Regions from separate parts of the Paenibacillus sp. CAA11 genome, predicted to be linked through region 1. Evidence: predicted binding sites of a transcription regulator. Region 1 holds the regulator's gene; each other region holds the start of a gene.
What was found. The regulator NrdR, encoded in region 1, represses ribonucleotide reductase genes. The targets are predictions, from matches to a motif close to AACACNATATATNGTGTT.
Positions count from the first base shown of each region.

Region 1 (10,912 bases):
TTCAGTGGTGTCTGATGAATATAAGTCATAAATTGCGGCACTTCAATCCATGTCCACAGCAGCGGAATCAACAAGATCCCCACGATTGAAAATACGGCCCAAAATGCCTCCCAAGAGAAAGGCTGGTATTTCTTCATCCCAAGACCAAAGCTGCCTTGACACATGCAAGCAAGCACCAACACCAAAAAGCCATAAAGCACCCTTCAACTCTTCCCTTCTAGAGGCCCCATATTTTTCAATTCAATCAATCTGTTCTTCATTATATCTAATTCACAGTTTGAATTGAAATACAAATCTCTCAGAAAAGAAAAAAGGTCCTGCTGGTGGATTTCGACCCACAGGGCAGTGACCTGGTGCTTTGGAATTGAACAGCCCTACAAATCGAACGGCAGCATGTTCAATTTCATGAATGCCATCAAGGCAGATGACTCTCTCGCCTGCGAATGCAAGTAATATCGGTGACCAACTTCTTTCTCGACGCATCTGCAGTATACTGACGGTTAAGGACGTTATCGAATATAACTGAAGGATTACGACCAGCAAAGGATTACATCGCTAATTGCATCTCTAACCTACTTCATAATTTCAGAATGAGGTGTCGAATATCGAATATGTTCTCTTTACTTCTACATCCTTGACTCAAATAATTATGAGGTCTATTCATATATGTCTGTTTTGGAAATGAAAGCTTTATATGACGAGTTGTTTAAAATAAGCTCCTCATGGCAACCGACTGCGGCTAAGTTCCCACCTTTTAAATACAGTACTTTGTCTGCGTTCGTAATGGGGGTCATCCGATGGCTAACCATTAAAATACTGTTCTGATGCTCATGAGCTTTTTTCTTTAATGTGCTTATAATTAAAGCTTCTGATTCACTGTCCAAAGCTGATGTTGCTTCATCCAGTAAAATGAAAGGCGCATTTTTGACAAATGCTCTTGCTAAGGCAAGTTTTTGTTTTTGTCCTCCGGATAAATTAGCTCCGTTTTCCTCAATAACCGTTTTAAGCCCATCCGGCAAAGAACAGATAAATTCATAAAAATCAGCCTCTTTAGCTGCTTGTAAAATTTCCGAAAGGGAGGCTTGCTCATTTCCCATTCTGATGTTCTCCTCAATAGTCCCAGAACATATAAATGGGGTCTGGGGAACATAAGCTATTAACTCTCTCAACCGCAGTAAAGAGATTTGTTTCTCTCCAATATTGATTTGAATTTTTCCATGATTCAATTCCCTGAAGCAGAGAATAACATCCAATATCGTGCTTTTCCCGCTTCCGCTTTCACCTACCAGACAAGCGAATTCTCCTTTACGAAGGGTAAATGACAATTCATCGAAACAGAGCGAATCCAACTCATTACTGGAGTCATATCCAAAAGACCCTCTTTCAATAACAAGAAGCGGATTCTCCTGGAATTGAGAAACTTCATTTAACTTTAACCTCATATCTTCTTGTTTATATTGAAAAATCTCCAAAAACCTTTTGGCTCCTGACAAAGAATCCTGAAGTTGGTTTATGCCTCTTCCAATACCAGAAAACCCAGAAGACACGCCATGCTCCAACTGGTTAACAGCAATTAGTGTGGGTAATTGAGCCATCTTCAGAAAAACCAGCAATACACCTATCATATATATAATGAATGTACTTAATGAAGCCAGTAAAAAGTTACATCCTTCAAGGAGTGCTTTTCTACGAACTAAATGAGTTGAGTCCACATTGTACACCATATTCTCACTAGCCAAATTGTCTCTAAATAGGTCTCTTAATTGGAACAGTTTTACTGTTTCCATGCCATAAATCCCTTCCACAACGGTTTGCGTCATCACCGCTTTGCTTTGTTGAACTTTTTGACTCAGAACTTGGATTTTATTCCCCCATTTGGAATTAAAAAAAGTCGACGCCGTACCCAAAGCTACAATAGCGATTGCATATCTCCAGTCAAGGATAAATAAGCTAACAACAGAACCAGCTCCATAGAAAATAATAGATACAATTGTTCCAATATGGGTTAAATAAATTTCTTCCATCTGTTGCAAATCATGCAACATCCGGGATACAAGTTCTCCTTTATTCAGCTTGTCAAAGCACGGTATTGGAAGTTTCAGTATATGTTCATATGCATCATTTCTACTGTCTTCTATCGTTTTCTTAACATAATAAATTTCGGAATATCGGAACAAAGGATAAAAAATGCAGGTGACCACTAAACTTATCAGGAATAATAGAGTCGCGCGAAGCAATACCTCCCCATCCTGACCGATCACAGCACTGAACAAATTCATATAGACAAAAGCTAAAATCACATTTAAGCCTACACCCAATGCGTTTTCAAAAAGCAAATAAAACAAATATGGCACAAAATTACGCTTCATTCTTCGTTTCATTTCCAGTAATACTTGTAGATTAGATGAAAGTTGCATTACGCTTCACCTCCTCTTTTTTTTCATGAGTCAGACTATGTAAATCCTTCTGCTGTAACTCTTTATAACTTTCCAAGGGGTGAAGGTTCCCATGCTCTAGATACAAAATCATATCAGCAGCTAGGAGCGTAGAAACTTGGTGAGATATAAGAATAATTATTTTTTCACGCTTAAGACTTTCAAGAGCCTCTATGATTTTCTGCTCAGTCACTGTATCCAGTGCCGAAGTAGGTTCATCTAGAATAAGAATCTTTGCCTTTTTCAAAAATGCACGAGCGATCGCAACACGCTGCCTCTGCCCTCCCGAAAGAGTTTGATTACTAACCATTGTTTCATACTGGTTGGGCAGTTTAACTGCGAATTGATCTACTTGTGCTATTTTGGCTGCATGCAACACTTCTTCCCTAGATGCATCCAACTGTCCATAGCGGATATTTTCGTAGAGAGATGTTGTAAATATAAAACTTTCCTGAGAAACATAAGAGATGTTTTGCATCAACATATTCTGAGGAATACTACGGTTATCCTGTCCAAATATTTCAATCGTTCCTTCCGGAAATTGATAAAAGCCACAAATCAGTTTTACAAGTGTGGTTTTACCACTTCCACTTTTACCTGTAAGAGCTATGAGCTGAGGCCTATCAATTGATAATGACACATCCTTCAAAATGGTTTGACCTTCTAAATTGAAGGAAAGCCCTTTTATTTCCATAGAAATCAATGAATCTTGTTGAGCAGTTTCATCTGTTACGGCGATAAACTGTTGACCCGCTGGTGGAATAAGCTCAAAAACACGTGCCAGAATCCCTTCACATTTCTTTAAATGCGCAACTATATCTGGCATCGTGGAAATGGGTCTAACTATCAAATTCATTAGACTGACCATAGCGAGAAGTTCCCCTATATCAAGCTGGTGTTGAAGAGTTAAATATCCTCCGTACAAAACACAGGCCGCATATGGAAAAGCATTTAAAAATATATTGACTGGAATTAGTAGTGAAAGTCTTTTCTCCAACTTTAATTCTTCCACTTTTACGCAACGGGTTTCCTCAGCAAATGACCTCACTAACAAGGGATTCAAGAGATATGATTTTATCGTTTTTATTCCATTGTAGCTTTCGATAAGACTTGATGTAAGAACTGCATTTTTGTCAGCCAAACTTTGCGAAATTTCCGAAATGGACCTCATCGTAATCCGAGTGAGCCATACGGATAAAGGAAGAATGGTAAGAGAAACCAAAAGCAATTTCCAGTTCATGATACCTATAAATATGACCGCACCAAGAAAACGGAAGCCTTGATATGTAAATTCATGAAAATCAGTCTGTAAAAACCGCTCTACAGTATGAATGTTCTGGGTCAGGGTAGTAACGACATCTCCAGCACGTTTGTCTTTTGCTTTGTCCAGCCCTTTACCTAACACAGTTTCATAAACGTCTGATCTCATAGTCTGACAGATTTTCAGTCCAAACTTATTCTTGCATTGCTGATTTTTGTATCGTGATATAAAACCCATGCAGCTGATTAACAAATAAAAGATGGAATAAAATAGAATTCGGGAAAAGGTACTACCTTTGTCCCCAGCAGCAGCATCGCCACTAACCGTATGAATAAGCTTTATTAGAATATAGGGAACTGTCAGTTCAAGGATTCCTATGCAAATATTCAAACATAATATTAACGAATAAAGTCTTTTATATGGCTTGCAATAAATGAACAATTGCTTCAGATTCGAATTCACTACACATCACCACCGGAAATAACTGTAATATATTTCTTTATATTACTTCTAGTATCTCTTGCATTCAATGTAATTTGTTTAAATCTGTAAAATTGGATAATGTGTATAATTAGATAGAATTTACATAACTTGTTTAAAATCAAGAAAAGTTATAACAGTGCCGTTAATCAGTAACACTTAAGTAGAAGGGGGTACCGCTCCTATCATTCAGCCAGATACAGCCGTCAGCAAAACTCGAGGACCACTTAAAAACAATATGATCCGCAGCGGAAACAGACATAGTTCCCATCGAAAAGAAACCGGACGCGAATCCTAAACGCCCGGTTTCTTCCCAGCCTGTACTATTCCATTATGTACATCTCAGAGAAGACGACTTCACCGTGTTCGACAACGAGTCCTAAGCCGAGTATAGCGTCCGGGCGCTATGCTCGTGTCCTTATCAGTCAACCTGACTTGTATTGCTCACATAATCAACTAATAAGTAATACATGTGGCCTCTTTATGACTCACCTTGCAAATTTCCAAGTATAAAAAAAGCTCTTGGATTTCTATGTAAGAAAATCCAAGAGCTCATTTGTTTTAATCGATGCGGTCGAGAGGACTCGAACCTCCACGGGGGTTAGCCCACACGGACCTGAACCGTGCGCGTCTGCCAATTCCGCCACGACCGCAAGTAAGTTATCTTCTTCAATCTTCTGAAAAAGACTTATTTACCGTAATTAAGATTATATCCCGATTCGATAAATAAAGCAAGCATTTTTTATAAAAAAATATAAAAAGACTGCCTGAGCCAACTGACCTTGACTCTAAGCAGTCCTCGTGCAAAAGGCTCCTTTCATTTCAAGCCTCTCTATAGCTACAGTGCTGGGTTCAAATTCCTCTTAAGAACGCTCGCGGTCTTTACTGCGAAGACCAGCAAGGCCAATCAATCCAAGCAGACCCAGCCAGCCCCAATCAAAATCATTGTCGTCATTAACTGCATTGGTGGTATAGTTGCCTGTTCGATTGTCTCCGCGTTGATCTGCAACCTTACTGCTCTCCGCAGATACTGGCATAAGCAGGAGTGCGGAAACGAGGCCTGCAGACAATAAACTTGCCACGTATTTTTTCATGATGACTTCCTCCCTTCCTCTCTATTTCTGTAGCTAGGTATACTTTCCCCAGGCCTGCCATCATTTATGCAGACAATTAAAAAAGACGCTCATTCCATGAGCGTCTGCTGATATTATTAATATGTAGTTAAAGGTATTACTCGTGGCTGATTGGGGTTCCGGAGGCCCCACCCAACGGAACCCTTCAGCCTATATCAATAAGAGGGATATCTACAATATAACGGCCGCACCTTAAAGCTACCTTATTTGAACCTGAAAATTAGCTTAAAGTTGCAAAAAAACGCCCTATAATTTGTTGTCAACCCTTAATGCCGCTGGAGACTGTTGACTAATCCAGAGAATCCGTATCCTTGGATAGGAGCCCTTTCAGTTCCTTCATAAACATATTGATATCTTTGAATTGACGATATACCGATGCAAACCTGACGTAGGCTACTTCATCTACAGGGTACAGCTGCTCCATGACAAGCTCGCCGATTTGACGGCTCTCCACCTCAGCTATGGCCGTATGGCGAAGCGAACGCTCTACAGCGGAGACGATTGTCTCCAGCTGTTCTACAGATACTGGCCGCTTCTCACAAGCTCGAATTAATCCCCTGAGCATTTTTTCCCGGCTGAACTCTTCACGGCTTCCGTCCTTTTTTACAACAATGAGTGGGGTTTCCTCTACCATCTCGAAGGTGGTGAACCGCCGGTTGCACTTCTCACATTCTCTTCTGCGGCGAATTGAACGGTTGTCATTGGCTGGTCTTGAGTCAAGCACTTTCGTCCCTAAATAATCACAGTACGGACACTTCAACAGCAGGCACTTCCTTTCTTCAAAATGGATAGCTAATGGTATGGGTAACAATACCATTTAAAAATTCTATAATTCATGATTAGATTCGAGAATACGGCACATAATACAGTTACCAACCGCAAGGAGGTGAACAGCAATGGCCCAAAACTCAAATGGTAATTCCAACAATCTGGTGGTAAGACAAGCTTCCGGAGCCCTGGAACAATTGAAGTACGAGGTTGCTCAAGAACTTGGCATTAACTTCCCTCAAGATGGATACGCAGGCGACCTGACCTCTTATGAGAACGGTTCGATCGGGGGTACCATCACAAAACGTTTGGTCACACTGGCTGAGCAAACACTGGCAGGTCAATTTAAATAAGGTTGGAATTAAAGCACTAGTTCCTACCCAGTACCAAGCCGAGGCAGAGACTTTCAGCGTCTCCCTCGGTTTTTTTGCTATATAGATTAGAATGCCTTGTATATCTGTGTGTATTGTTTGTAATAATGAGCGACTCGCTGTACGTAGTGTCTTGTCTCCCCAAAAGGAATATTCTTGGAGGTCTCAAGGCTTCCATCCCATCTTCCGTTCTTCAGCCAGCTTTTTACGTTAGCCGGACCTGCATTATAGGCCGCGATCACCGCAAACATATTCCCGTCAAACTGCTCAGAGAGATAATTGAGATACCATGTACCGATTTCAATATTCATATTGGGCTCATGGCTGATCGACTCAAAGGTTATCCCCTTAAGCTTCTTCTTATCCATCACCCATTTAGCTGTGTCAGGCATAATCTGCATCAAGCCCAAGGCGCCTTTCCTTGATTCTTTATCGGGCTTATATTTAGATTCCACCTGAATGATGGCCGCCACAACAAAAGGATCAATATGGTTCTTTCCAGCATGGTATCGAATTTCTTCTTTATAATAAATAGGATAGAACAGGGTTAACCATTGGGTATTAAGAAATACGAGCAGAGTAAACCCAAGGAAGAGCACCAGCAGAACGCGTTTCTTGCGAAGCCACTTCATGAGCAGACCCTGCTCTGCCAATAAGCTCTTACCTGTGCCTCAGTATCTTCTAATCCTCTGCTGTTGTCAATGATGATATCCGCTCTCTCCCGCTTCATTTCTATATCCATTTGGGCAGCAAGCCTCGCTTCAGCCTGCAATAAATCCAACCGATCACGCTCCATCAATCTGCGTAATTGGAGTTCTCTTGGCACATATACAACCATAACTTGCTCATACATAGACTCCTGGCCCGACTCATACAGCAAAGGAACGTCTGCAACTACCAAGCCATGCATGTCTTCCGCTTCATAAGCTTCCATACGCTTCTTAATTTCTCTCCGGATTGCCGGATGCGTAATAGCATCAAGTGCTTTACGTTCCTCCGGGTAGGTAAATACATGCTCCCCAAGCTTCTTACGGTTCAGAGAACCGTCAGGCAGCAGCATAGCTTGGCCAAACCGTTCAGCGACCGCAGCAAGCACCGAATGTCCGGGCTGCATCACTTCTCTTGCGATAAGGTCGGCATCAATCAGCTTTGCTCCAAGCCTGACAAGCATTCGGGATACAGTGCTCTTTCCTGTAGCTATTCCGCCCGTAAGCCCGATATTCATAGGGTCACCTCAATATGAATTACTTCTACTTCATTTACAGTCCTCTGACACTATTTACCGGGGCTTGCTTTGTCTGTGCTCGCGGCTACTTTCGTAATCGGCTGACAGCTTGGACAATAATGGGTACCTCTTCCTCCCACAACCATCTTCTCGATAGGTCCGCCGCACGAAACACAGGCCTCGCCCTTTCTTCCGTAAATCTGCAGCTGATGCTGGAACATCCCCATTTCACCTTGACCGTTCACATAAGATTTAATGGAAGAACCGCCTGCTTCAACAGCCTCAGATAATGTAGTTACGACACTATTGTAGAGCCTTCTAAATTCCTCTGCCGACAAAGAAGCCGCCGGGCGTTCTGGATGAATTCCGGCGCGAAACAGAGCTTCGTCTACATAGATATTGCCAAGCCCTACGATATATTCCTGGTTGAGCAGAGCAACCTTAATCTTCGTTGATCTTGACGCCAAGACACCCGTGAAATTCTCCAGAGTGAACGACTCATCCAATGGTTCAAGTCCCAGCTTAACCAAAGGCTTCGAGTTAAATTCCTCACCGGGGTAAAACAAATGCATAGTGCCAAACTGCCTTACATCCCGGTAGCGGAGCTCCGTTCCGTCCGTAAAATGAAAAATGACGTGGGTATGCTTCTCCACCGGCTCATTCTTCCCATAAAGCCCATATCTCCCTTCCATCCGAAGATGGGAGACAAGAACGAGCCCGTCCATGATAATCCTTAAAAATTTACCTCTTCTGCCAACACTCGTGATAGTATGCCCGATCAGCTCCAGTCGGAACTGCTCTATATCATCCGGTCGCTGCACAATTCTTGGCAGTGACACGGTTACATTCTCGATTTGCTTGCCCGTCACTAGTTGACTAAGCGTTCTTCTGACAGTTTCCACTTCTGGTAATTCTGGCATTGCTTGTCTTCACCTCATCTTACATTATACCGGAAAAGTGAACAGGTATGAGGATTATTTCGCCTCATACCAGTTCAGACCGCTGCTGACCTCTGCCTTAAGAGGCACGGACAACTCGATCGCCTTCTCCATAGTTTCCGGCACCAGCTTCGTCATCATCTCCAGCTCCTCTGGCGGAACTTCAAACACCAGTTCGTCATGTACCTGGAGCAGCATACGGCTGCGCAGATTGTGCTTTCTCAGCGATTCGTCCATGCGAACCATGGCTAGCTTAATAATATCTGCCGCAGTCCCTTGAATCGGCGTGTTCATCGCCGTCCGCTCGGCAAAGGAACGGATATTAAAGTTGGAGGCATTAATTTCAGGGAGATAACGTCTACGCTCAAGCAGGGTCTTCACATACCCGTCCCGCTTGGCTTCCCTCACAATCTCATCCATATAACGGCGTACACCTTGGAACACATCAAAATATTGGTCGATAAATTTGGCGGCTTCCTTCCGGGTAATGTTCAAGTTCTGCGAAAGCCCATAATCACTAATCCCGTACACAATACCGAAGTTAACGGCCTTGGCAGATCTCCGCATATTGGAATCTACCGCTTCCGGAGCTACCCCGAACACATCGCTGGCCGTCTTGGTATGAATATCCATATTGTGTAGGAAAGCTTCTTTCAGCCGCTCGTCATTTGAAATATGCGCTAGCACCCGCAGTTCAATCTGAGAGTAATCGGCAGCCAGCATATGCCAGCCTTCCTCCGAAGGCACAAAGACCTTACGGATCTTTCTCCCTTCCTCAAGACGGATAGGAATGTTCTGCAAGTTCGGATACTGACTGCTTAAGCGGCCCGTTGCTGTAATTGTCTGCCGGAAGAAAGTGTGAACCTTCCCCGTCTCAGGGCGTATTTCTTTAAGCAGCCCTTCCACATAAGTTGACTGCAACTTGGCGAGCTGGCGGTAATCCAGAATAAACTGCACAATTTCATGATAAGGAGCAAGCTTATCCAGAACATCCGCGTCCGTGGAATAACCCGTCTTCGTCTTCTTGATGACAGGCAGCTGCAGCTTGTCGAACAGGATCTCACCAAGCTGCTTGGGAGAATTCAGATTGAATTCTGTCCCTGCCAGCTCGTAGATACGGGCAACTAATTTATCGATCTGGGCCTGAAACTCCGTGCCAAGTTCCTGTAAATCATTGCGGTTGACCGAGACCCCCTGCTTCTCCATATCCGCTAGAATGCGGGATAGCGGCATCTCCAGGTCAAAGAACAATCCGCTCATTCCGTTCTTCTCCAGCTCTTCACGCTGCTTCGGCTCAAGACGGCTGGCCGCCGCTGCTTTCCGAGCCAAATGCAGGCCGAGTGTCTCCTGATCGGGAACCTTATACTTCGCGCCTTTGCCATATATGGATTCATCCGAAGGGACCGATGGCAAACCATATTTGGCAGCTAAATCGCTAAGCGCCTGTTCCCCTCCGGTGGGATCAAGCAAATAAGCAGCCAGGCTGATATCAAAGGATGCTCCGGCAAAGGCGATCCCCTGCCAGTGCAGAGCCAGGTCAGCACGGTGCAGGTCGTGCCCCTGCTTAGGAGCCGAGCTGTCGCCAAGCCACTCAGTTATTTTGCCCGCTCCCTCACTCTTAAGCAGCTCGAACGGAACATAATAATACTTCTCCTCGGCCGCAAACGCGATTCCCAGCACGTCGGCCTGATGCGGGTTATCGCCATGAGTCTCAACATGCACAGTTTGGATAGAAGGAAGCGCCTTGCCTAGCTCGTCCAGGTCTTCTTCCGTGCAGTAAATAACCTGCAGCTCCTCCTCCTGTTGAGAAGCCGCCCCTCCTTCAGAATCGCTAAGACTGGACGCTGCAAAAGACAGGCGCTCCAGCAGGGATTTGAATTCCAGCTTGCGCAGCATCGGCGCCGCCTTCTCTTCCTCCAGCCCCCCGAACACCATCTCATCCCAGCTCCGCTCTACGGGCATATCACGGTCAATGGTAGCCAGCCGTTTACTCATCCGGGCATCCTCAGCATGGTTGATGAGATTCTCCTTCATCTTCCCCTTCAGCTCATCCGTTCTTGCGAGCACTTCTTCAACACTGCCGAATTGATGCAGCAGCTTAAGCGCCGTCTTCTCGCCAATGCCGGGAACCCCTGGAATATTATCTGAGGTATCCCCCATCAGGCCCTTAAGATCAGTAATTTGCTCAGGCTTCAGTCCATACCGCTCCTCGATCTCGGGAAAGCCATAGGGCTCTACTTCTGTGACCCCTTTGCGGGTAAGTGCCACCTTCACATTGTCCGATACTAGCTGGAGCATGTC
Region 1 covers NZ_CP028922.1:1,614,080-1,624,991, reverse strand. The annotation lists gene DCC85_RS07600 (L-rhamnose/proton symporter RhaT) at 1-200, opposite strand, end outside; gene DCC85_RS07595 (ABC transporter ATP-binding protein) at 657-2,417, opposite strand; gene DCC85_RS07590 (ABC transporter ATP-binding protein) at 2,401-4,158, opposite strand; tRNA gene DCC85_RS07585 (tRNA-Leu) at 4,746-4,829, opposite strand; gene DCC85_RS07580 (WGxxGxxG family protein) at 5,040-5,270, opposite strand; gene nrdR (transcriptional regulator NrdR) at 5,599-6,069, opposite strand; gene DCC85_RS07570 (alpha/beta-type small acid-soluble spore protein) at 6,206-6,430, shown strand; gene DCC85_RS07565 (lytic transglycosylase domain-containing protein) at 6,517-7,080, opposite strand; gene coaE (dephospho-CoA kinase) at 7,077-7,673, opposite strand; gene mutM (DNA-formamidopyrimidine glycosylase) at 7,724-8,593, opposite strand; gene polA (DNA polymerase I) at 8,648-10,912, opposite strand, start outside.

Region 2 (10,912 bases), 1.0 Mb from region 1:
AGGAATATCATATGACCATCGGCGGCGTAGTCCAGCAGATCAGTGGGAATGCATATAACGAGGCCATTTATAATATCATTGCACAGAACAAAGGCAGTGAGGTGGATGAACCGGCTAGTTACTCTTGGATGGTGAACACTGACGTGCCTGGCTCCTATTATAAGAATAATCAATTTGACTTCCTTGACGAAAAGGGAAACAGCATAAAGCGTTATGATATCTATACTTTGATTCGCTCTTTACCCGCTGAACTTCTGGTAGGATACCCGGACGTATTGATATATGATGCTTCTGAGGGGAAATGGTATTTATTTAACAGTGCCGCAAGAGGTTCTATTGATCAGTTGATTGATAAGGCCGCACAGAACGGTTATTTGAAGGTGATCAGCGATACAGTCGCTTAGGATTAGTTCAATAGAGACAAGAGGGGAGCCGATCCACATTTAGGATAGGCTTTCTCTTCATTCTTATTGGCGTTCTATTGGTGATGAAAGAGAAGAAATAATATGAACACCCCCTTCACTTTATAAGCTGAAGGGGGGTGTTCTATAAGTCCGGTATTAAGACTGTTATGTTGGGGGGCGAATTATGGCTACCTTGACTGATGTTCAAACTCCATGTTCCTGCCTTACCATGCAGCTTCGACTTTGCCGTGAAATTAGGCTAAAATAAGAAAAACAAGAACATAAAAATTGAAGTAATTTCTTTCTTATTTAGAGGAAAGGGGATCGATGATCAATGGTTAAAGTTACGGTAATTAACGGTACGCCTAATCCTTCGTCACGCCTTCAGGCGGTGATTGAGCTGACAGAGGAGCTGCTTCGCTCACAGGGAGCTGAGGTTCATCATGTGAACGTAGGCGAGCTGCCGGCCGATGATCTGATACATACTCGATTTGAAAGTGAGGCCATTGTCAAAGCCAATGCCCTTGTTGCCCAAGCAGATGCAGTCATTGTGGCCAGTCCCGTGTATCAGGCTTCCTATACAGGGGTGCTGAAGACCTTCTTGGATCTTGTGCCGCAAAAGGGTCTGACGGGCAAGGTGATCCTTCCTCTGTTCATTGGGGGAAGCCTTGCGCATCTATTGACGATTGATTATGCTCTGAAGCCGGTTCTGTCTGCCCTTGGAGCCAGACACATTCTCGCTGGCGTGTATACGGTGGATGCTCAAGTAGCCCGTACAGAGCAGGGAGGCTTTGAGATTGCGGAGGAGCTGAAGACAAGGCTGGCAGAGAACGCCGCTGACCTGGTGCGCGAAGCCCAGCTGCGTCTGAAATTCTCTGAACCGCCGAAGGGGCTGTCCTAAAGACCTGCGTTAGGTGTAAAATAGACAGCATGGAATCACCCATATGGATGGAGGAATTTATTGTGCAAAAGCTGGTATTCTTTGTCGGCGTTGCCGGCACAGGCAAGACGACGGTTGCCCGGAAGCTGGCGGACCGGATTCAGGCGGCTTTCCTGGACCGTGATACCGTAGGCGGACGTTTTGTGGAGAGCATTCTGGAGATGAACGGTCTGGACAAGAATGATCGCGATTCCGAGTTTTATAAGAAGAACCTGCGTGACCTGGAATATGATACGACCCGGGATATCTGTATTGAGAACCTGGCTGCGGGCCAGAACGTCTTCATGATCTCGCCGTTTACGGCCGAGCTTAAGAACAAGGCTTGGTTGGATGAGACACTGGCAGCGGCTGGCCGCGATCAGAAGCAGGTGGACGTGAAGGTTATTGTGGTGGCCTTGCAGGACATGGACGTTCAGAAGGAACGGATTATCGAGCGTCAGACCGAACGGGATACCTGGAAGCTGAACCATTGGGACGACTTCAAGCAGCGGGTTGATTTTGTGCCGGAAGTGAATTGGAATATTCCTTCCTCCTCCGTGCGTGTATTTGATAACAGCGGCGAGCTGACGGATGAGAAGGTTGAGGGGCTGTATCAGTTCCTTATGGAAGAAGTGCAAGAAGCGCGTTAGAAGCGCATAGGAATAAGGCAGCGGGAGAGGGCGGCAGCATGCGAGAAACCTTCTCCCGCTTTCTGTATACAGGCTGACTGGGTCAGCCGTTACACTACACAAGATTATATTCTGCCTGAGACTTGGCAACACGCGGCCCAGCCGCTTTTTATATTGTTCATATCATGATCCAAGGAGGCCTTTTATGCTGAAATTTCCAAAACCGGATGTGGAGCAATTTTTCCAAACTTATGTTATTCGCGGATTTGCAGTGACCCCTGATGAGCAGCGCCTCATCTTCAACAGCAACCTGAATGGTGAGCCCAACCTGTGGGCGATGGATTTGCCGAATACGTATCCTTACCCGCTGACTTATATCGACCAGAGCTCAAGCTTTATCAAGCCAGACCCGAAGGGCCGCTTCATTCTAGCCGGGTTTGATAACAATGGGGATGAGAACTACCATTTGTATGCCCTGCCGGTTCAAGGCGGAGTTCCTCTGAAGGTTGTGCCGGGCGAGGCGGAGGATAAATTCGATTTTTGCCACCTGTCTAAAGATGGGGAGCGCCTTTATTATATGACTTCGATCGACAATCCGAACTTCCTGAATGCGCATTGCCGGAACCTGGTCACAGGGGAAGACAAGCTGCTGCTTAAGGGTGAAGAGACAACGACATTTCTATCCGCAGTAAGCCCGGAAGAGGACCGTTTCGTGTATGCCAAGATGTATGCCAATACTCATCAGCTGGCCTACTTGCATACTGGGGATGAGGTTATTGCCTTGTCGCCGGATGCGGAGCAGGTACAGCTGAGTCATGAGTTTATTTTTACAGATAACGACACCGTGGTGTACATCACCAATTACGACAGTGAATACGCCTATGTGATGCAGTATTCGCTGGCCGCGCGTGAATTCAAAGCTCTATGTCAGGTGCCGGGTGAGGATGTTGGGCTGATAAAGTATCACAAAGAATCCGGAACTCTCTATATTTGGACAGATAAAGGAATTGAGAATAAAATGTATGCCTTCCGTCCTGACGGAGAAGGGCTTCAGGAGATGGAGCTGCCTACGGATATTGTAGGGCAGGCTGTCGTTGCCGAGTCCGGCAACATTTATATTCTGGCCAGAGGGGCGGTAGATCCGTTTAATATTTACCGTTTTACAGACGGAGCATGGGAAGCGCTGACCAAGAATCAAGTCATCGGTCTGTCTCCCGAGCAGCTCGTATACCCGGATGTGGTACGTTATCCTTCCTTCGATGGACTGGAGATTGAAGCCTTGCTCTTTAAGGCAAAAGAGGAGAATGCGAACGGTTATACGATCTTTTGGCCGCATGGCGGGCCGCAGGCTGCAGAGGGCAAGTTCTTCCGCTCCATGTTCCAGTTCATGCTGGCCCATGGATATAACATCTTCGCTCCAAACTTCCGGGGTAGCACCGGCTACGGAGCTGAGTTCGTGAAGATGATTGAAGGGGACTGGGGCGAGGGGCCGCGTCTGGACTGCGTTGCCGGGATGGATTGGCTGTTCGATCAGGGCATCTCCAGCCGTGATAAGCTGTTCATCGTGGGCGGAAGCTATGGCGGCTATATGACGCTGCTGCTGGCTGGCCGTCACCCTGAATATTTCCGGGCAGCGGTGGATATTTTCGGCCCAAGCAATCTGTTCACCTTCATCGAGTCCGTGCCAGAGGACTGGAAGCCGATTATGGATCAGTGGCTGGGCAATCCGGAGCGTGACCGCGAGCGCTTGACCAAGGACTCGCCGATTACGTATTTGGATCAGATGGTGAAGCCGATGCTGGTGATTCAAGGAGCGAACGACCCACGGGTCGTCAAGGCAGAGTCCGATCAGATCGTAGCCGCTTTGCAGGAGCGGAGCGTAGAGGTGGAGTACATCGTTCTGGATGATGAGGGGCACGGCTTCTCCAAGCGGAAGAACGAAATCCATGTATACCGGAGCATGCTGGAGTTCCTGAACAAGCATCAGGCATGAGGGCAGGCTTCAGAAAGATTGCGCTCATCGGCGGGAGCGGCAAGGTAGGGCGCTATATTCCGGAATATGCGGCGGCCCAAGGGCTTCAGGTGCGTATGCTGATCAGAAATCCGGCCAAAGTCAGCTATGCGGATTCGCGTATTGAACTGATTCAGGGGGATGCGCAGAATCGGGAGTCGCTGCTGGAGACACTTCAAGGCTGTGATGTGGTGGTTAACACCTTGGGGCAGCCGGAAAGGGAGCCGAATCCGATTTACAGCAAAGTGACTGCAGAGCTTGTCTCGGTTATGCAAGAGCTGGACATACAGAGGTATATGGGTGTAACGGGAGGCTCTCTAACGCTAGAGGGAGACCGCAAAAGCTTGCTAGACCGCATAGGGGCAAGGATGTTCCGTCTCTTGTATCCCGTTATGATGGAGGATAAGGCACGGGAGGTAAGGGTTCTGCAAGCGAGTTCGCTCGATTAGACCTTATTCAGACTACCTTTCGTTCAGGAGAAGCCGCCCCTAGGGCGGGTGCGCGTAAGCTTGCATGATCTCCCAGGCAGAACGATCACCAACTATGATATTGCGGAGTATATTCTCAGACATTTAGATCAGGAGCGGTTTCGGAGAAAGCTACCTTTTATCTCTAATTAAACATGGAAATCGGCAGAGCGTGAGTGAGGCTCTGCTGTTTTTTTTATCAGTAAATAAAAAATGACAATATTAAGTTCAAAGATAGGAGCAGCACTGAAATGATGGATATCCTGAGCTGGTTTACTTCTCGGGTCAACTTTCATTCTACGCTTGCCCGGAAGGTTAGAAATGTAACAATCATAAGTATCCAAGCGCGTCCAAGCAGCAGGGGCCCAGCATGATATAGGGTTCCAATGTAAATCACGGCTAAGGTCATAACGACAAATATAATGCTCACCCACAAATAGAGGGGGGAGTTCTTCATGGCTAGGATCTTCTTCTCCCGATGTTCCTTGCTGACTATTAGGATGCTTAAAAACTTATGTAAGAATAAGAGACCACCCCCTATAAAAACTAAATGCACGGTATGTTCATCCCCCTTCAGGCGGTATGTCTATCCTCTCCCATTGGTAATTGCGATATATTCCTTTTGTTTGAACAAAACTCCTTTTATGTAGTGAATGATTATCGTAATAAATGATTTATCTCGTAAATATATAGAATGAACTAAAGAAATGAACGGTATAGGACCGTATTAGGCCGTGATAACAGAAAATTCAATGTAAAACTTTAGTTCATTCTATATAGAATAATAAAAGCCTTAAAATCAACATGTCATTGGCTAATAACAATATGTGCTGTATATGAAAGGAGTTCATCGCAAAAAACCTCCATTCCTTAGGTCTTAGCCGAAGGAATAGAGGCTTGAAATTCAGGTGTAAGCTTCATGAGCGGGAAGCATCAAGAATGGAACGAGTATTTCTCGGTCCATAGCACGGGCTTGCCTGCTGCTAGGCTGGTATCAATATCAATAATCCGCTGATTGCTGCTGCCGCAGTAGCGCAGGGAAGGGTCGCGCAGTGCTTCCTCGAAGCGGCCGTCTACTAGAACATTGCAGCGGCGCATCAGTTCAAACTCTGGTGATGCTGTATCCCGGATCAGCTCCTCATAAGTGTAGCCGGTGTAGATCCATATGGAGACAGGCCCGGCCTTGTCCAGCAGGCGATCGACAAAGGCGCTTACTTCCGGTGCAGAGAAGAAGGGATCTCCGCCGAGGATGCTCAGTCCGCTAAGCAGCGGATTCGCGGCAATGTCGGCAATGATCTCATCCTGCCTTTGCAGTGTGAACGGTTCGCCATAATTGAAGTTCCAGGTCGCCGGGCTGAAGCAGCCCTTGCAGCGGTGCCTGCAGCCACTGATGAATATGGCGGCCCTCAGGCCTTCGCCTTCATTGATAGATTCCGGGTAATAGCCGCAGATATTCATTGAGTATGCTTCACCCGGTCGCGCACCTCGGCTTGCTTGGCACTGTTGAAGCGGGTCTGGAAATCCCCGGTCAAATAACCGGTTACCCGGCGCAAGCGGCGAATGTGCACGTCTTTCTCATGGGCGCCGCAGGAAGGGCAGGTCGCCCCGATAATGCCTTCATGGCCGCAGGCCGAGCAGCGGTCAATCGGGTGATTGATGCTGAAGTAGCTGACCTGTTGTGAGAGGGCATACTGCACTATGTTTAAAAATGCCGCAGGATTGCTGCGGGCATTGCCGTTCAGCTCGATATAAGAGATGGCCCCTGCATTGCACAGGTCATGGAAGCGGGCTTCGAGCTGGATTTTGCGGGCTGCTGTGATCGGGTAATACACGGGAATATGGAACGAGTTCGTATAGTACTCCCGGTCCGTCACTCCCTCAATCGATCCATAGGTTACCCGGTCACGCTTGGTGAACTTCCCGGACAAGCCTTCGGCCGGTGTAGCGAACAAGGTGATATTAAGATTAAGCTCCTCGCTCTTGCGGTCACAGTATTCGCGAAGATGAGCAATGACAGCAAAGGCTTTGTCATAGATGGCCGAATCTTCGCCGTGATGCTTGCCGTACATGGCCTTCATGCATTCGGCGAGCCCGATGAACCCGATGGACAAGCTTCCGTGCTTCAGCAGGTCTCCAACCTTATCTTCAGGCCCGAGCTGTTCACCGCCTTCCCAGACTCCTTCCCGCATCATGAAGTCGGATGCCTTGGCCTTCTGGGCAGCCTGAATCCGGAAGCGGTGAAGAAGTCCCTCCAGGGCAATCTCCAGATAATGACTCAGAGCGCGATAGAAGCCTTTCTCGTCCGCAGTCTTGCGGCGGCCTAAGGCGATGCCGTGCTCAAGACCCAGCTTGACCAAATTAAGCGTATTAAAGGACAAGTTTCCTTTGCCGGACAGATGATTCCGCCCGAATCGGTCGCTCAGCACGCGTGTCCGGCAGCCCATGGTAGCGAACTCGGTATCCGGGTCAGCCGGATTGTAGTACTGCAGGTTCAGCGGCGCATCCAGGTTCGCAAAGTTCGGATACAGACGGCGGGCCGAGCACTCCGCGGCCTTGAGGAACAAGTGGTAGTTCGGCTCACCTGGTGCCTGGTTGATACCCTGCTTGCATTTGAAAATCTGAATCGGGAAGATCGGCGTCTCTCCGCTGCCAAGTCCGCGCATCGTCGCGGTCAGCAGGGAGTCGATAACCAGTTGCCCTTCAGGCGAGGTGCATGTGCCGTAATTAATGCTGGTGAACGGAATTTGCCCCCCGGCCCGGCTGGACATCGTATTCAGGTTGTGGATCAGACTCTCGGCTCCCTGCAAGGTCTCGATTTCCGTCTCCTTAAGAGCATATCGGAAGGTCTTCGGATAGCGTTCCTTGAGGTCGGTACGGCTCATGGAGATGTCGCCGAGATCTGTTTGTGGATGCTCTTCGAAATAATCCAGTCCTTTACGGAAGTACTTCGCGAAGGATTTGGCTACATATGGGGCGAGGTCATGGTCCAGCTTGTTGGAGGAAACCCCGCCATATTGGGAATTTTGCTGGGACTGAAAAATGATTGCAACCAGAGCCATCGCCGTCATGATGGAATTCGGCGGGCGGACACTGCCGTTACCGGTATTGAAGCCCTCCCGGAGCAGCTTGTCGAATGGGATAAAGATGCAGTTGGTTGTCCCAATTGCATATTGATCCAGGTCGTGAACGTACACGTAGTTGTCGTCGATCGCACTTACGACAGGCTGCGGCATAATAAAATGCTTTGCGTACCATTTCGCGTATTCGCTCCCGAATTTGCTCATCTTGCCAGAGAAGCTTTCCCCGTTCAAATTGGCATTTTCCCGCAAGAGTTCCAGGTCACGGCTGTCGATAATGTCTTCACCCAACTTCATGATCTCACCCAGCATTTGCTCCTCATTGTTGTAGGCATAATTTTTCAGCGCCATCGTCACATTCCCCTTTCCATATCTAGGCCAAACGGCCGCAAAAAATCATACATCCCTGGCAGGAATGTATAGGTATATTGCTGACAGAACCACGCTGCATTCCGTCGATTTTGTTATTCAAAGCCAAGCCGCTGCAAAAACCGTGAATAGTGTCTAATTACCATTTATTCACTATATGTCGGTCGTTGATTATGACACTACTACAATATATAGTGTTTTGTAAATGAGGAAAATCGTACAATCCCCCTTCTTGAGGAAGAGGAAAACCCGGGTCGCCTTGTCCTGCTTGTCCTGCGGGAAAATGTGAATTTTTGTGGCGAAAGCTGTCCTAAGGGTCGGTTTCAGTTGTGGCTTAGAGGAGGTGCACCAACCGTTCATTTTGGAAACGAGAGAAGAGGCTGGTACAATAGAAGGAGACTCTATATTTGGCTGGAAAGGGGAAGGGTAAGATGGCTATTGCAGAGGTAACAGTGATCCCGATAGGAACGGGATCTACAAGCTTAAGCTCCTATGTGGCACACATGCAGCGGGTCTTGTCAGGGCTTGAGGGAATCAGCTACGAGCTGACCTCGATGAGCACGATCATTGAGGGGCCACTGGACCGGATCTTCGCTGCCATTACGGCACTTCATGAAGCGCCGTTTCATGAAGGAGCTCAGCGGGTATCCACTTCGGTGAAGATAGATGACCGCAGGGATAAAGCGGGCTCGTCCGAGCAGAAGCTTCGGTCTGTTCGTGAGAAGCTGTGAGCAGCCTGTTAGTATGCGCTGGAAGAGAATCATGCGGTTATTTCGGGGTTGCATAATTTTAAAATCGGAGTATAATATTTTTTGTTTGACGCCGAAATAACCTGCTGGTGTAGCTCAGGGGTAGAGCAACGCACTCGTAATGCGTAGGCCGGGGGTTCAATTCCCTTCACCAGCATCCTTACCAAGCAAATAAGACGCGAGCTTCCGGACTTTATGGAATCGCGTCTTTTTATTTGGTTTCACTTATTATAGAGAGTAATTCACTTTAAAATAAAATCACCAGAACCCTTATACTTATTTAGCTTAGGGTTCCAGGTGAAGACCCCTTCGGCAGCATTCCATCCAACCTCGGGTTTGTAGTTTTTCCAATATTGATCTACTCTGCCTTTCTTGTCAATTTGAACATCGATATCTCCCGTTAGATCCAGAACCTTAGTTAGAGTCCCATTCTTAAGTCTGTAAGCATACAGCTGCGTATTTGATAGCAAGTAGGTTCCGATGAGAGCAACATGCTTTTCCTTGCTGGTCACCGAATATATCTTCATGCTTACTTCATCAAAATAATCACTATTGAGACCTGTATCAATAAGTACTACGTATCCTTTGGAATTAATCAGATAAAAGTTGCCTGATTCCGTCAGAATAAAGGATTCTTTCTTCTTGTCATCGTTAATGTCGTCTGTCTTAACAAGCTTAACAACTTCATTAGGGTATTTGGCTGCAAGGATATCTTGTGGTGACTTAGCTTTTCATAGGACACCTCCAATAAATTGATACAATGGTACCATTAATTGGGCCCAAATGAGAAGATGGACATGTCTATGACTTGGTTTGACGCCTATTCTTTATCTTCTTTTCAATATAATTGATTAAACTAAAAATCATCATAATCAAGGCTACTGAAACTACAAAGTTAATAACCAGTTTTAATATATTCTCAAATGAAAATATAGAATTTTGGGTGTTGTACCGAAAAACGGCTAATCTCTCGTAAGTTAAATTTCCGATTAAATTCCCAATGAAAAACGCAATAATGAGTTTCCAAATATTATTCATCGTTGTGGCCTCCATTGCATAATAGCAAAAGCCTATGGATCTATTGAAGTCATATAAGCTTCGAGGAATGGGATTCGAAGGACAGAAAGGGGAGCTTGCTACCTAACATGAATATAACCAAAGAAAGCTGCAGACAATCAACGAATGCCAACTGGAAGGTTAGATCTAGGATGAGCGCGATGATCTCGATTGCGAGTGAAATCGCGCTTTTTTGGGTATGCGGACACCGCGCTAAATGGGGTGAGAAGCCTCTTCCTGCTCCTATAAATTATGTATGGCATAGGTTAAGAAGGAATACATCCCCCAGAATAATAGCGCTATAGCAGCGATGACTCCGAACACAAACCATCCGACGAATTTTTTACCGTTCACAAGATACTCTCCTTTAGGACAAAGATCAGCATTACAGCTGTTCAGATACCACAATAACACAGATTTGCTGGAAAAATAAAATTCTAAGGGCGAGCCAGGCGGTGGCCCTCTCGCTAAAACTTTAATAAAGCACGGACTCTCTAGGCCGAGAATCCGTGCTTTATTAGAATGATTGCGGCCGCAGTCTTATACGGTTAAGCGTTAGATTAATGCGATAGCCAGCAGTGTGAACAAGCTTAATGTAAGAATAGCTCCAGATCCATAACCGTAAGGATAGAAGGCGGAAGTCTGAACCTGCTGTCTTCCTTCTTGTCTAAGGTAGACGTTCTGATGGTCGACATCCACAATGGTGCCTTCATATCTCTTCCCATCGACGGTCAAGATGCGAACCTTCCTGTTCTTGCATCTCAAGCAATTATAATATGCTTCTGGCAATAGTCTCACCCTCCTTTTAATATCTAATTTATGAGAAGGATGAGAGTTGGGAACGGCGGCTGTTCAAAGTAGACTCTTCACTCGAACTATAAGGGATTGTGCTGCGTTCCTGGGAAGTGCTTCCTGCCCAGATGGTCTGAACTAGAGAGCGGGCAAGATTCAAAGGTAAGCCGGAAAGGGTATAGAAAGGGGGAAATGATCACAAAAACGATTACATATAAAAGAGGTGGAACGGATGAACAAGAAAAGAGGCTCACAGCTTATTCAACAGCTTATTTTTGTAGGACCGACCGCTTTGTTTTTTGTGGTGATCGTAGCGGTTCCGTTCTTTTTGGGATTGTATTATTCTTTTACGAGCTGGAACGGGATTTCCAAGCATACAGAATGGACGGGGCTTCGCAATTATGTCCATATCTTTACTAAGGACCCTTCCTTTCTGAAT
Region 2 covers NZ_CP028922.1:579,315-590,226, forward strand. The annotation lists gene DCC85_RS02550 (stalk domain-containing protein) at 1-404, shown strand, start outside; gene ssuE (NADPH-dependent FMN reductase) at 739-1,305, shown strand; gene DCC85_RS02560 (P-loop nucleotide/nucleoside kinase family protein) at 1,368-1,973, shown strand; gene DCC85_RS02565 (S9 family peptidase) at 2,158-3,945, shown strand; gene DCC85_RS02570 (NAD(P)-dependent oxidoreductase) at 3,942-4,412, shown strand; gene nrdG (anaerobic ribonucleoside-triphosphate reductase activating protein) at 5,364-5,888, opposite strand; gene DCC85_RS02585 (anaerobic ribonucleoside triphosphate reductase) at 5,885-7,858, opposite strand; gene DCC85_RS02590 (MTH1187 family thiamine-binding protein) at 8,308-8,607, shown strand; tRNA gene DCC85_RS02595 (tRNA-Thr) at 8,711-8,782, shown strand; gene DCC85_RS02600 (hypothetical protein) at 8,868-9,152, opposite strand; gene DCC85_RS02605 (hypothetical protein) at 9,427-9,663, opposite strand; gene DCC85_RS02610 (LSm family protein) at 10,237-10,470, opposite strand; gene DCC85_RS02615 (carbohydrate ABC transporter permease) at 10,706-10,912, shown strand, end outside.
Region 2: the regulator NrdR is predicted to act here: its motif matches at 8,058-8,075, upstream of DCC85_RS02585 (anaerobic ribonucleoside triphosphate reductase).

Region 3 (10,912 bases), 620 kb from region 1:
GGCTCGAAAACATTTCATCTCTGTTCATGAGTTATCCTCCTTCTAATTTTGTTCCACTCAAGACTCTCTCTTCTCTATAACGATCAAGCATGTGCTGTCAGGCAGGCGCACAGGGTCTCCCTGCTCATCGAAGACTTCCACCTTATCTGCTAAGGCTTCTGCATATCCTTCCTGTAAATAGTGAGTTGCTGTAATGATGTCGATTCCGGCGCCCAAAGTATCATAAATAAACCGCTCGTATTCCGAAGGTGTAAATATTCCGAACTGTTCCTGCACTTCATGCACATAAGCCTCTTCCCCCCAGGTGTATGTGTATAGAAATTCCATCGCATCATTCACCTTCAGGCAAGCCGTATCTGGGGCAAGTTCCTCATACACAATGGTTCTGCCGCGAAAATCATGCGCATACCTCTGCAGCTGACGCATGCCGCCTTGTTTTAAAAACTTGATGATTCTCTTCTGACCCACTGGTTCTGTCATAATGCCATCCCGGATAATAATTCTCCCACGGTTCTCAAGCACCTCATAGGCACTTCGCAGAGCCTCTGCAACCGTTGCTTTATTGAAGCGGGTACCGTCTGTCTCTATGTAGGAGTACAGCTCATGAAGAATAGAAGAGAAGATGACCGTGCCAATACTGCCGGGCTTCACATATTCCTTCAGCCGCAGTGCATCTCCCTGCGTAACTTCCCATTGCCGCCCCTCCATAGCTTTCCGGCGCTCCAGCGCCTCGATAACATTTGCCGCTATATCCAGCCCTAGCGCCCGCCGTCCCGGAAGCTCCTGCTCGATGAGATCCAGCATCACACCTCCTCCGGGGCCAATATCAAGGACGGTATTTCCAGTGATATAATCCAGAATGACCCGCTTATGATCGCCAGCTTGGTTCATGTCCTGCAAATAAGTCTCTTCATTATGGAATCGGTCGTAGGCATCCCGCCGCAGCCCGAATAAGTCGAACAGCATGAGGACCGCCTGCTCATAGAGCGGAGTCTTCTCTGCCTCGATACAGAATTCAATCAACTTGCGCGCAGCCGGCGAGAAATCGAAGACGAAGAATACCGTATCCGGCTGTTCAGCAAGCCGCTCAAGCCGGTGCGTCAGATGAGGATTGGCTGCATTTGCCGGAACCTGCGGGCTTGAGGCCAGAAGGGACTCTTCGGTCCATGTGAATCCGGCTAAATAATTCTCAATGATGCGCTTCATGTAGACATTGATTCTCTTCTCGCCCTTGTAATCATAATACAGGGTCTTCATCAGCTTCTCGAAGCTGATATGGCGCAGCTCCTCCATACCAGGATCACTTGTCACAAGGCAGAATATTTTAAGGAACTCTTCCAAGGAGAAGGCTTGTAGGGCCGACTCCACATACCAGAATGTATGCTGCGCAAGACCTTCTAACCGGGCGGAAAGCTGCGGGCTTGCTTCCACTCGGCCCCATCCGGCAACAAAGTCCTCACCTTGCTGAATGGACAGGGTTCTAAGCCGCTTCATCCGCTCTCTAATCGTCAGCTTATTCGTCTCCCCTTCATGTGTTAACTGCCTTATTAGGTGGGAGACCTCAGGCTTGACACTGTTCCATAGCTCTGCCGACACAGCTCCAATAATGCAGTGATTCAGCGCGTACAGCAGCCGCTCAAGCTCATCAGTTGTCATCAAGCCCTCCTCATACAGCTTCATCAGCACCTCATTTTCCTTAGCCGGGACCTCCCCGCGAATCTGCTGTCCGATCAGACCATGCGTTTGAATCAACAGATGAATTACACGGCCCCGGTCACTTTTTGGGTCATCCGCATATTTCATATACAGCTGGGCGGAGCCTTCGTTATGTACGGTTAGATTAATGCCTTCCTCTGCCCAGATGAGGCGCTCACGCAGCGTCCCGCCTTTGGCGGTCTCCGACCAGATCAGCACCTCTTCCAAAATGTCCTTCATCCAAAAGGACAGCTGCATCCGGTCCAGCAGCTTTAGGCTTCGCTCCACATAATCCAGCACAGGATTCGCTTGCGCCAATTCACGGAGCGAGGCGATCCGCTCAAGATTGACAATCCGCTCCTCTGCTGAGGTCATCCAGCGCAGCCACATATGATGCTGTACGATCTCCACATCCCCCTGGCGATACAAAGCAATAGCCGTTAATGACTTAAGCATTAGTTCTCCCCCTGCTTTCTTTATTCGTTCTGCTTAGCGATGAGCAGTTTCATCTGCCCATCTTACTGCTTTCGCTACTTTCGCTTTAAAGGCTTATACCATACTTTTGGTAGCGTAAGCTCGATCCCCGGCGTCTGTTCAATCATCCGCTTGTCCACGTTTTACTGCGCTAACTATTTCCGGCTCAAGTATTTTTTACCCTATTATACCAGGCTAGGAACCAATTCGTGCTCTTATAAAAATAGCCTGTCTTCAAAGTTCTAAGACTTCAAAGACAGGCGTCGTGATCATTAAGCTCACATTAGCGATGGCTTCTGCGAATGCTCAAAGCGTTGTGGCTGTTCTGCAAAAAGGTGCTGCGCGCATTCTTGATCCGCTCAATCCGCTGCTCGGCAAGACGATCGGCAGCCAGATAGGTTGGAATTCCTTCGCGCTTGGAAATTTCAAATACCTGCTCGATCGATTGATAGATTTCTCCAATCTTCTTATAAGCGCGATCTGCGTGATAGCCATTAAGCTCATCCGCAATGTTGATGACCCCGCCCGCATTGATCACATAATCGGGGGCGTATACAATCCCAAGCTCGTGCAGACGGTCGCCATGACGCGCTTCCTTCAGCTGGTTATTCGCGGAACCGGCAATCACCTTGGCTTTCAGCTGAGGAATGGATTCATCATTAATGGTAGCCCCTAAGGCGCAAGGCGCGTAAATGTCACATTCGACACCGATAATCTCATCCGGTGAGACTGCCTGGGCCCCGAATTGTTCCACCACTCGGTCCACCGCTTGCTTATGAATATCGGTGACGATCAGCTTGGCCCCCTCTTCATGCAGATATTTACACAAATGAACGGCCACATTCCCTACACCCTGAACTGCTACAGTGCGTCCTTCCAGGGAATCGGATCCGAACGCTTCCTTCGCCGCCGCCTTCATCCCCTGATAGACACCATAAGCGGTTGCCGGGGAAGGGTTGCCTGAGGAACCGTACGATGGAGAGATCCCTGTAACATAGTCCGTCTCCTGGTGAATGATATCCATATCCTCAACCGTAGTCCCTACATCCTCCGCCGTAATATACCGGCCGTTCAAGCCCTGGATATAGCGGCCAAACGCTCTTAGCATCGCTTCGTTCTTGTCTTTACGCGGATCGCCAATAATGACCGTCTTCCCGCCTCCAAGATTCAGTCCGGACACCGCGTTCTTATACGTCATTCCCTTCGCCAGCCGCAGCGCATCCTCAATGGCTGCCTCTTCAGATACGTAATTCCACATCCGCGTTCCGCCTAAAGCCGGCCCCAGCGTTGTATCATGAATGGCGATAATCGCTTTGAGTCCCGAAGCCTTGTCCTGGCAAAACACCAACTGCTCGTAATCATATTGCTCCATTGCTTTAAACAGTTCCATCCCAGCATCCTCCAATTCATGAATGTTCTGCGGCATCATTTCTTTGCAGTCCATTCATGTTATGTAATGTCACATAAATATGCCTCATTTAATCTGTTTCTCAAACTAATGCCTTTCCATTCCCAAAGGTATTATAGATCGTCCAAGCCTGTCAATCCATCATACGGGCTGGATTTATCCTTAGCAGCTCATATTCCGCTTATAATGTCATACAATCTGACACAAACATGCGATTTCATAACCTATCTGCTAGCTCGCTTCCTTAATGGCAATCTAGCCTAGTATTCCCCAAAAACAAAAGGAACCCCCTTACGGGGCTTCCTTATCATTCTCGGCTATATTTACTTTTCCACTCCAAAAGAACAGGCTCTGCAAAGCAAGCAAGGTTGTCCGGAAGGCTGCTGGCCGGGAACCAGCGAACGTCGCCAATCGCTCCGCCTTCCTCCATGTTCCGGGCTGTGCCCTGAGCCACCGATGTCTTGTACAGAACGGAGATCCAATGTTCTCCCTTGCTCTCATCTATGGTCTCTGCCGTCCCCAGCAGGGCATCCACTCGGATGCTCAGATCAACCTCTTCCTTCACCTCACGGATGACCGCATCCTCCAGCCGCTCATACAGATCCACCTTGCCGCCCGGCACACTCCAGGTATCCTTCTCCGGTGCTCTGTTCCGGTAAACGAGCAGAACCTCTCCCTGTTCATTCTCGATCAGTGCACCCACGCCGATCCTCGGTTGGATCACCTGCTGCGGGGTCTGGGGCTCCTGCTGATGCAACTTAGCTTCTTTAGGCATCAAAGGTAAAGTCCTCATCCGTAAGCGGCTCAACGTTCAGAGCCCGCACATAACCATTGCCCTTCTTCGAGAAGAAGTCATGCTGCTTCGTATGCGTGCTTATTCCGTTGAAGACAATCGGATTGACCTCTTCCTCTGGGAAAAGCGGGTCAAAGCCAAGATTCATCATCGCTTTGTTCGCATTGTAACGCAGGAAGGTCTTCACTTCATCCACCAGACCGATCGAGCTGTAAATTTGCTCCGTATACCGTTCTTCATTGGTGTGAAGATAACGCAGCAGGCCTACAAGCGTCTCATACAAATCGCGGCGCTCGTCCTCTTCCAGCTCGGCGTAAATTTCCTGGGCCAATACGCCGACATATACGCCGTGAATGCTCTCATCACGCAGGATCAGGTCGATAATCTCCCCGCTGCAGGTCATCTTGCCTTGTCCGGCCAGATAGAGCGGATAGAAGAATCCGCTATAGAACAAATAGCTCTCAAGCAGTACGGAGGCTGCCATAGCCAAGAACAATTCCTTCGGAGAGTTAATGTTCACGTAATATTGACGGATGGTTTCAGCTTTGGTCTGGAGATAAGGATTCTCTTCGACCCAGCGGAATACCGCATCGATTTCTTCCGTAGAGGCCAGCGTGGTGAAGATGCTGCTGTATGATTTAGCATGAATTTGTTCCATCATAGCCATGAAGCCAAGCACTGCCTTGCGCTGCAGGCCGTCCACATGCTCCAATATTTGTGGCATACCTACGCCGCCCTGAATTGTATCCAGGAGCGTAAGCCCGCCAAGCACCTTCATATAGGCTTCTTTCTCTTGATCATTAAGCTTCATCCACGACATCTTGTCGTCAGAGAGCGGAATTTCATCATCGGTCCAGAACTGCATGATATTCTGATTCCAGAACATCAGAGTGAAGTCGTCATCCGGACGGTTCCAGTTCACCGCTTTAATAGCACTCATTATATGATTGATTCTCCCTTCCTAAGCGAGGGCAAAACCTGCCCATCGTCAGATGGAGCAGGTCACGCATTCCTCAACAGACAGCTTCTTCGTGCGAGTATAGTAGAGCGACTTCAAGCCTTTATGAGCCGCATATAGATAATAACGAGCAAGCTGACGAGTCGTCACATTGCTGTTCACGTGAAGTACGGTTGAAATGCCTTGGTCCACATGAGCTTGAATCTCAGCAATGAGATCCAGCACCTTGAACTGATCCATCTGATAAGCCGATTTATAGAAGAAGATATTATCGCGGCCCAGATAAGGCATTGGATAGTATGTCGTCGAGTTCGCATAAGTCCGCGTCTCGATTTGTTCTACCACCGGCATTACGCTGGAGGTAGCATTCTGAATATAGGAAATGCTGGCCGTTGGCGCAATCGCCATCCGGTATGCATGATAAAGTCCATGTTCCATAACCTGCGCCTTCAGGTTCTTCCAATCCTCAATCGTAGGAATATCAATGCCTTCGAAGAGCTCTTGTACGCGGGCTGTAGCAGGCCGGTAGTCGGTCTCCAAGTAGCGGCCAAAGTATTCTCCGCTGGCATAATCGGAGAGCTCGAACCCAGCGAATTTCTCCCCAGTCATTCGGGCGATCTCCATGCTCTTCTCAATGGAGTGGTAATTCATCGTCATAAAGAACGTACGGGCAAAATCTCTAGCTTCTGCGCTCTCGTATGCGATTTTGTTCTTAGCAAAAAATCCGTGCAAGTTCATGACACCAAGGCCGACAGAGTGCATCTCACGGTTCGCCTTAGCCACACCTGGTGCGTTCGATACATTCGTCATGTCGCTGACAGCTGTCAGCGCAACCATGCCCTCATGCACCGATTCGCGAATCTTCTTGTGCTCCATCACATTGACAATGTTGAGGGAAGCCAGGTTACAGCTGATATCGCGGCGAATGGCGTCTTCTGTGCCATAGTCGTTGATTTCAGAGGTCTCTTGCAGCTGGAAGATCTCTGTGCACAGGTTGGACATTTTGATTTGGCCTACCCGGCCCAGCGCATGTCCCTTATTGGCATTCGTCTTGTTCATAATGTACGGATAGCCGGACTCCAGCTGAACCATAGCGATCTTGGTCAGCATGTCCCGCGCGCTCATAATGGCCTTCTTCTTCACGCGCTCATCGGCCAGCAGCTTGTCGTACATCTCATCCATGTCCATGTCGTCCAAATGCGTGCCATAGGCTTTGTAGACGCTGTAAGGACCGAATACATGCAGCGGCTGGTTGTCCTGGGCAAGCTTGTAGAACCGGTTCGGTACGATCAGGCCGATCGACAGGGTCTTCAGTCGGGTTCTTTCATCTGCATTGATCTTCTTGCTGTCCAGGAACTCCATTACGTCCCAGCCGAAGATATTGTAGTATCCCGCACCAGAGCCTTTACGCTGCCCCATTTGGTCCGCGTAGGAGAACGCATCCTCCATCAGCTTCAGCACCGGCATGATTCCTTTAGCTGCGCCTTCAACTCCTTTAATGGCCTCACCGCGTCCGCGCAGCTTGGACAAGTTAACGGCAACCCCGCCGCCAATCTTGGACAGCTGCATGCAAGTATTGAGGACATAGTTAATGGAGTTCAAGGAATCATCCATTTCCAGCAGGAAGCAGGACACCATCTCTCCGCGGCGGCTCTTGCCCGCGTTCAGGAATGTCGGTGTTGCCGGCTGCAGACGCTGCTCCATCATCGAACGGGCCAGCGTACGCGCCGTTTCCGCATTGCCCCGTCCCAGATGAAGAGCTACGACAGCGACCCGGTCCGGGTAGTGCTCCAAATACAGGGAGCGGTCGTTCGTCTTTACCGCATAGTCCGTGTAGAATTTGGATGCGGCCATATAAGAAGGAAATTCAAAGCCATAGCTGTGCGTGATCTCATAAATTTCCTCTACTTCTGCTTCGGAATACCGGTCATACATATTCTCATAGTAATCATTATCGATCATATAACGTACTTTAGCGGAAGTATCCGCAAATTTAATGCTCTTACGAGCCACTTCTTCCATAAATTCTTGAACCGCTTCGCGATCTTTCTCCAATTGGAAGAATCCATCCGCATCACGCTTCATTAACATGTTGTTCAGTTCAATATGCCGCAACCCGGCTCACCTCCTGTTGAAATCTCTCTGCATCGCCCCACGTGCCTGACAATTCGAATTTGGCAATGACCGGAACGTCATATTGCTGTGAGATCAAATCTGCGCTCTTGGCGAACTTGTCTCCCCAATTTCGGTTGCCGCTGGCAGCTACTCCAAGCAGGCGCTGATGGTTTTTCTGCAGAAAAGCAGCTACGCGCTGCGGCACCTGCCCGAACCCTGTAGTATATGTAACCAATACAAATGGTTCATCCAGAGTCATAGCTTCATTAATCTGTACTGCAGGCAAATTCAGCTTACCTATAAACCTCTTAACATTGCCCGTCTTGGAGTCATAAGCGATGAGCATGATTTCTTACCCCTTCCGTATCTTAACCTATCTATTATGCGAAAGTTTGTCTTCTCTTCTTTAAACCTTTGTCCGTTCCGTTAAACCCAATATATAGGGAACGATATTTAATTTAATCGCTAGATATAGTGTTTGTCAATCCGTCTATCTGTCCCAAAAAAGGGGGTTGACACGGTTAAACCCGCTAGGTATCTATACTAAAGCGTTCTTTTTTTTCTTAAAAAAAATTTGGTGAAGCGCCGCGAATGCACCCGAAAAAAAATAATTTCTTTTATATGAAAATTGAATGAAATTAAGGTGCTGTTTTTCATCATAATTACACGTAAATTTCTTCCTCCATCGCCCTTTTTAATCTGCTGTATATAGAAATGATTTCGTCCATGGGCATGCGGACCAAACCGCTGGAGGAGGGAGCTACAAATTCATGCAGGCCCGGAATAAACGGATCCGGCTGGAACCCCCATTCCGCCTGCCTGCGCTTGCTGTATTCCGCATACACGCCTTTGCCTACAAAGCATACAACCCGCGGGCGGTATTTAATCAGCTTGCGACAAAGGATCTCCCGCCCCTCCTTGTACTCCTCCCTTGTGATGTCTTCAATACCACGCGTTGGCCGGGCGACAATATTGGTGAACCCATAGCCCAGCTTCAGAAGTTCACCGTCCTCTTCAGGCTCATATAGCCGGGGAGTCAGGCCGGACCGATACAGAATGCGCCAGAAATTATTCCGCGGATTGGCATAATGATGCCCTACTTCACCTGAGCGCAGACTGGGATTGAAGCCAACGAATATGATTTGCAAGCCGTAATCCAAGTGATCTACAATCTCTTCCATACCGCTTCCCTCCTATCCGCACTGCTCCGTATATCACTTTGATAAAATAACAGAGAATACATCAAACCAATTGAATGAAATCACAATATTTCTACGTCAAATAGAATTCAATAAACAAGAAAAATTGACAAAACGTTAGATTGAAAATATAGTTTAACATGGTTTGAAAATCAAAGATTGCCGAGGTATGTTTCATGCGAAAATGGATAAAATGGGTGCTCCTCACCTGCTCAATCGCCATCATCGCCGTTGTAGGCTATTATGGGTACAGCTTGTACCACTTCTCCAAACAAACGATGTCCGTGCCATCTGTAGGCCCCTCAGACGCTGCTGCTTCCAGTTCCTCTGCAGATCAAGGGGAACCTGAAGAGCTGTCCTTGCCGCCCAAATGGGACGGCAAAGAAACCGTCCATATCCTCCTGCTCGGAGCCGACTCCCGTGGGGATAAGGAGATGGGACGCTCCGACTCCATCATGGTGGCCAGCATTAACCCGGTTACCAAGAAGGCTTATCTGATGTCCATCATGCGCGACACCTATGCCAAAATTCCAGGCCATGGTAGCAGCCGAGTCAACGCCGCCTTCTCCTATGGCGGAAGCGATCTGGCTATGCGCACGGTCGGGGATTTGCTTGGTATCAACATTAATTATTACATCTACACCGATTTCAATGGCTTTATCTCCCTGGTGGATGCCATCGGCGGCATTGACCTATATGTCGAGAAAGATATGAAATACAGCGATGGCGGAGACAAGCACCGGTACGACATTGATTTGAAGCAAGGCGAGCAGCACTTGGACGGAACCACAGCTCTTCAATATGTTCGCTTCCGGCATGATGCCACTTCGGACTTTACGCGTACCGAAAGACAGCGCAAATTTCTAGTGGCCGTAGCGGCAAAGATCCAGAGCACCTCATCGATCTTCAAGCTGCCTGGAATTCTTAGTGCCGTGTCCCCGTACATCAAAACCAATCTCAGCCTTCAGGATCTGATCAAGCTGGCAGGGTTAGGCTTTGATATATCTCCTAATGAGGTCGTCAAAGTACAAATCCCGCCTAACCAACTTCTGCAGAATGAGAAGGTTGGCGGGGCGGCTGTTCTTAAGACGGACCCACCTGCCCTCCGGCAGTACGTAGAGCAAGTGCTGGCGAACAAGGTGCAGTAGCCTATAAAAGCCAGCCCCTTCGCTTTCACACTATCCTAGAAATTTACAAAATCCGCATCTATAACAGGGCAAAAGACAGGTCTTCTCATCAGGAAAGACCTGTCTTTTGCTGTAATTATCTTTACAACCGCATGCCCATGCGGCTTTTATAACGTGTGATCAGCACCTGAGAATCCACACTGGTGATCCCCGGAAGAACGTACAGCTTCTCCTTCATAAAGGCCTCCATCTCCCGGTTGTCCGTAAACAGGGCGTGCATATGAAGCTTGGAGGGGCCTGTCATATGATAGAGGCTGGTTACCACCGGTTCCTCTGCAAGAGCCTCTGCTACCTTCTGTAAATGCTTGGGTTCTACTTCAACGTTGAAAAAGGCAGATACCGTGATCCCGATCTTCTCCGGGTTGATCACGGCTGTAAATCGTTCGATGACTCCCTCATCCATAAGGGAGTTAATCCGCGTCTGCACAGCGACGCGGGACAGCCCGATCTCCTTCCCCAAATCGGTATACGAGATCCTCCCGTTCCGGTTCAGCGCCTTGATAATCTCCCGGTCGATCTGGTCGATTAGGGGCTTATCCGGATCGTTCGATTTGGACAAATGACTCACCCGCTTCTGGTAAATAATCAATGAGCGATACAAAGCTCATCCTATAACTATATACCGTTATGAAGCCGGGATCAATCAATGGTATGAAAGTCCAAGATTTCTGGATTAACGGGTACGGGCCAGGAAGGAGCGGGTCCGTTCGGCTTGCGGATGCTCGAAGAGCTGCTCCGGCGGGCCTGCCTCTACAATCTCTCCATTATCCATGAACAGCACACGGTCAGCCACTTCCCGCGCAAAGCCCATCTCATGGGTTACAATCACCATCGTCATATGTTCCTCGGCCAGCTGCTTAATCACGCGCAGCACCTCACCCGTCAGCTCCGGGTCCAGCGCCGAGGTTGGCTCGTCAAACAGCATAATATCCGGATTCATCATCAGCGCACGGGCGATGGCCACCCGCTGCTTCTGCCCTCCGGAGAGGCGGCTCGGGTAGGCAGCCGCCCGGTCTGCCAGGCCCACCTTGCCCAGCATCTCGGCGCTCATGCGCCGGATATCTGCAGCCGGGAGCTTCTTCA
Region 3 covers NZ_CP028922.1:995,735-1,006,646, reverse strand. The annotation lists gene DCC85_RS04540 (STM3941 family protein) at 1-28, opposite strand, end outside; gene DCC85_RS04535 (class I SAM-dependent methyltransferase) at 58-2,151, opposite strand; gene bcd (branched-chain amino acid dehydrogenase) at 2,453-3,559, opposite strand; gene DCC85_RS04525 (NUDIX domain-containing protein) at 3,885-4,352, opposite strand; gene nrdF (class 1b ribonucleoside-diphosphate reductase subunit beta) at 4,345-5,310, opposite strand; gene nrdE (class 1b ribonucleoside-diphosphate reductase subunit alpha) at 5,359-7,443, opposite strand; gene nrdI (class Ib ribonucleoside-diphosphate reductase assembly flavoprotein NrdI) at 7,430-7,789, opposite strand; gene DCC85_RS04505 (mismatch-specific DNA-glycosylase) at 8,106-8,624, opposite strand; gene DCC85_RS04500 (LCP family protein) at 8,819-9,790, shown strand; gene DCC85_RS04495 (chromate efflux transcriptional regulator ChrS) at 9,912-10,388, opposite strand; gene DCC85_RS04490 (amino acid ABC transporter ATP-binding protein) at 10,503-10,912, opposite strand, start outside.
Region 3: the regulator NrdR is predicted to act here: its motif matches at 7,905-7,922, upstream of nrdI (class Ib ribonucleoside-diphosphate reductase assembly flavoprotein NrdI).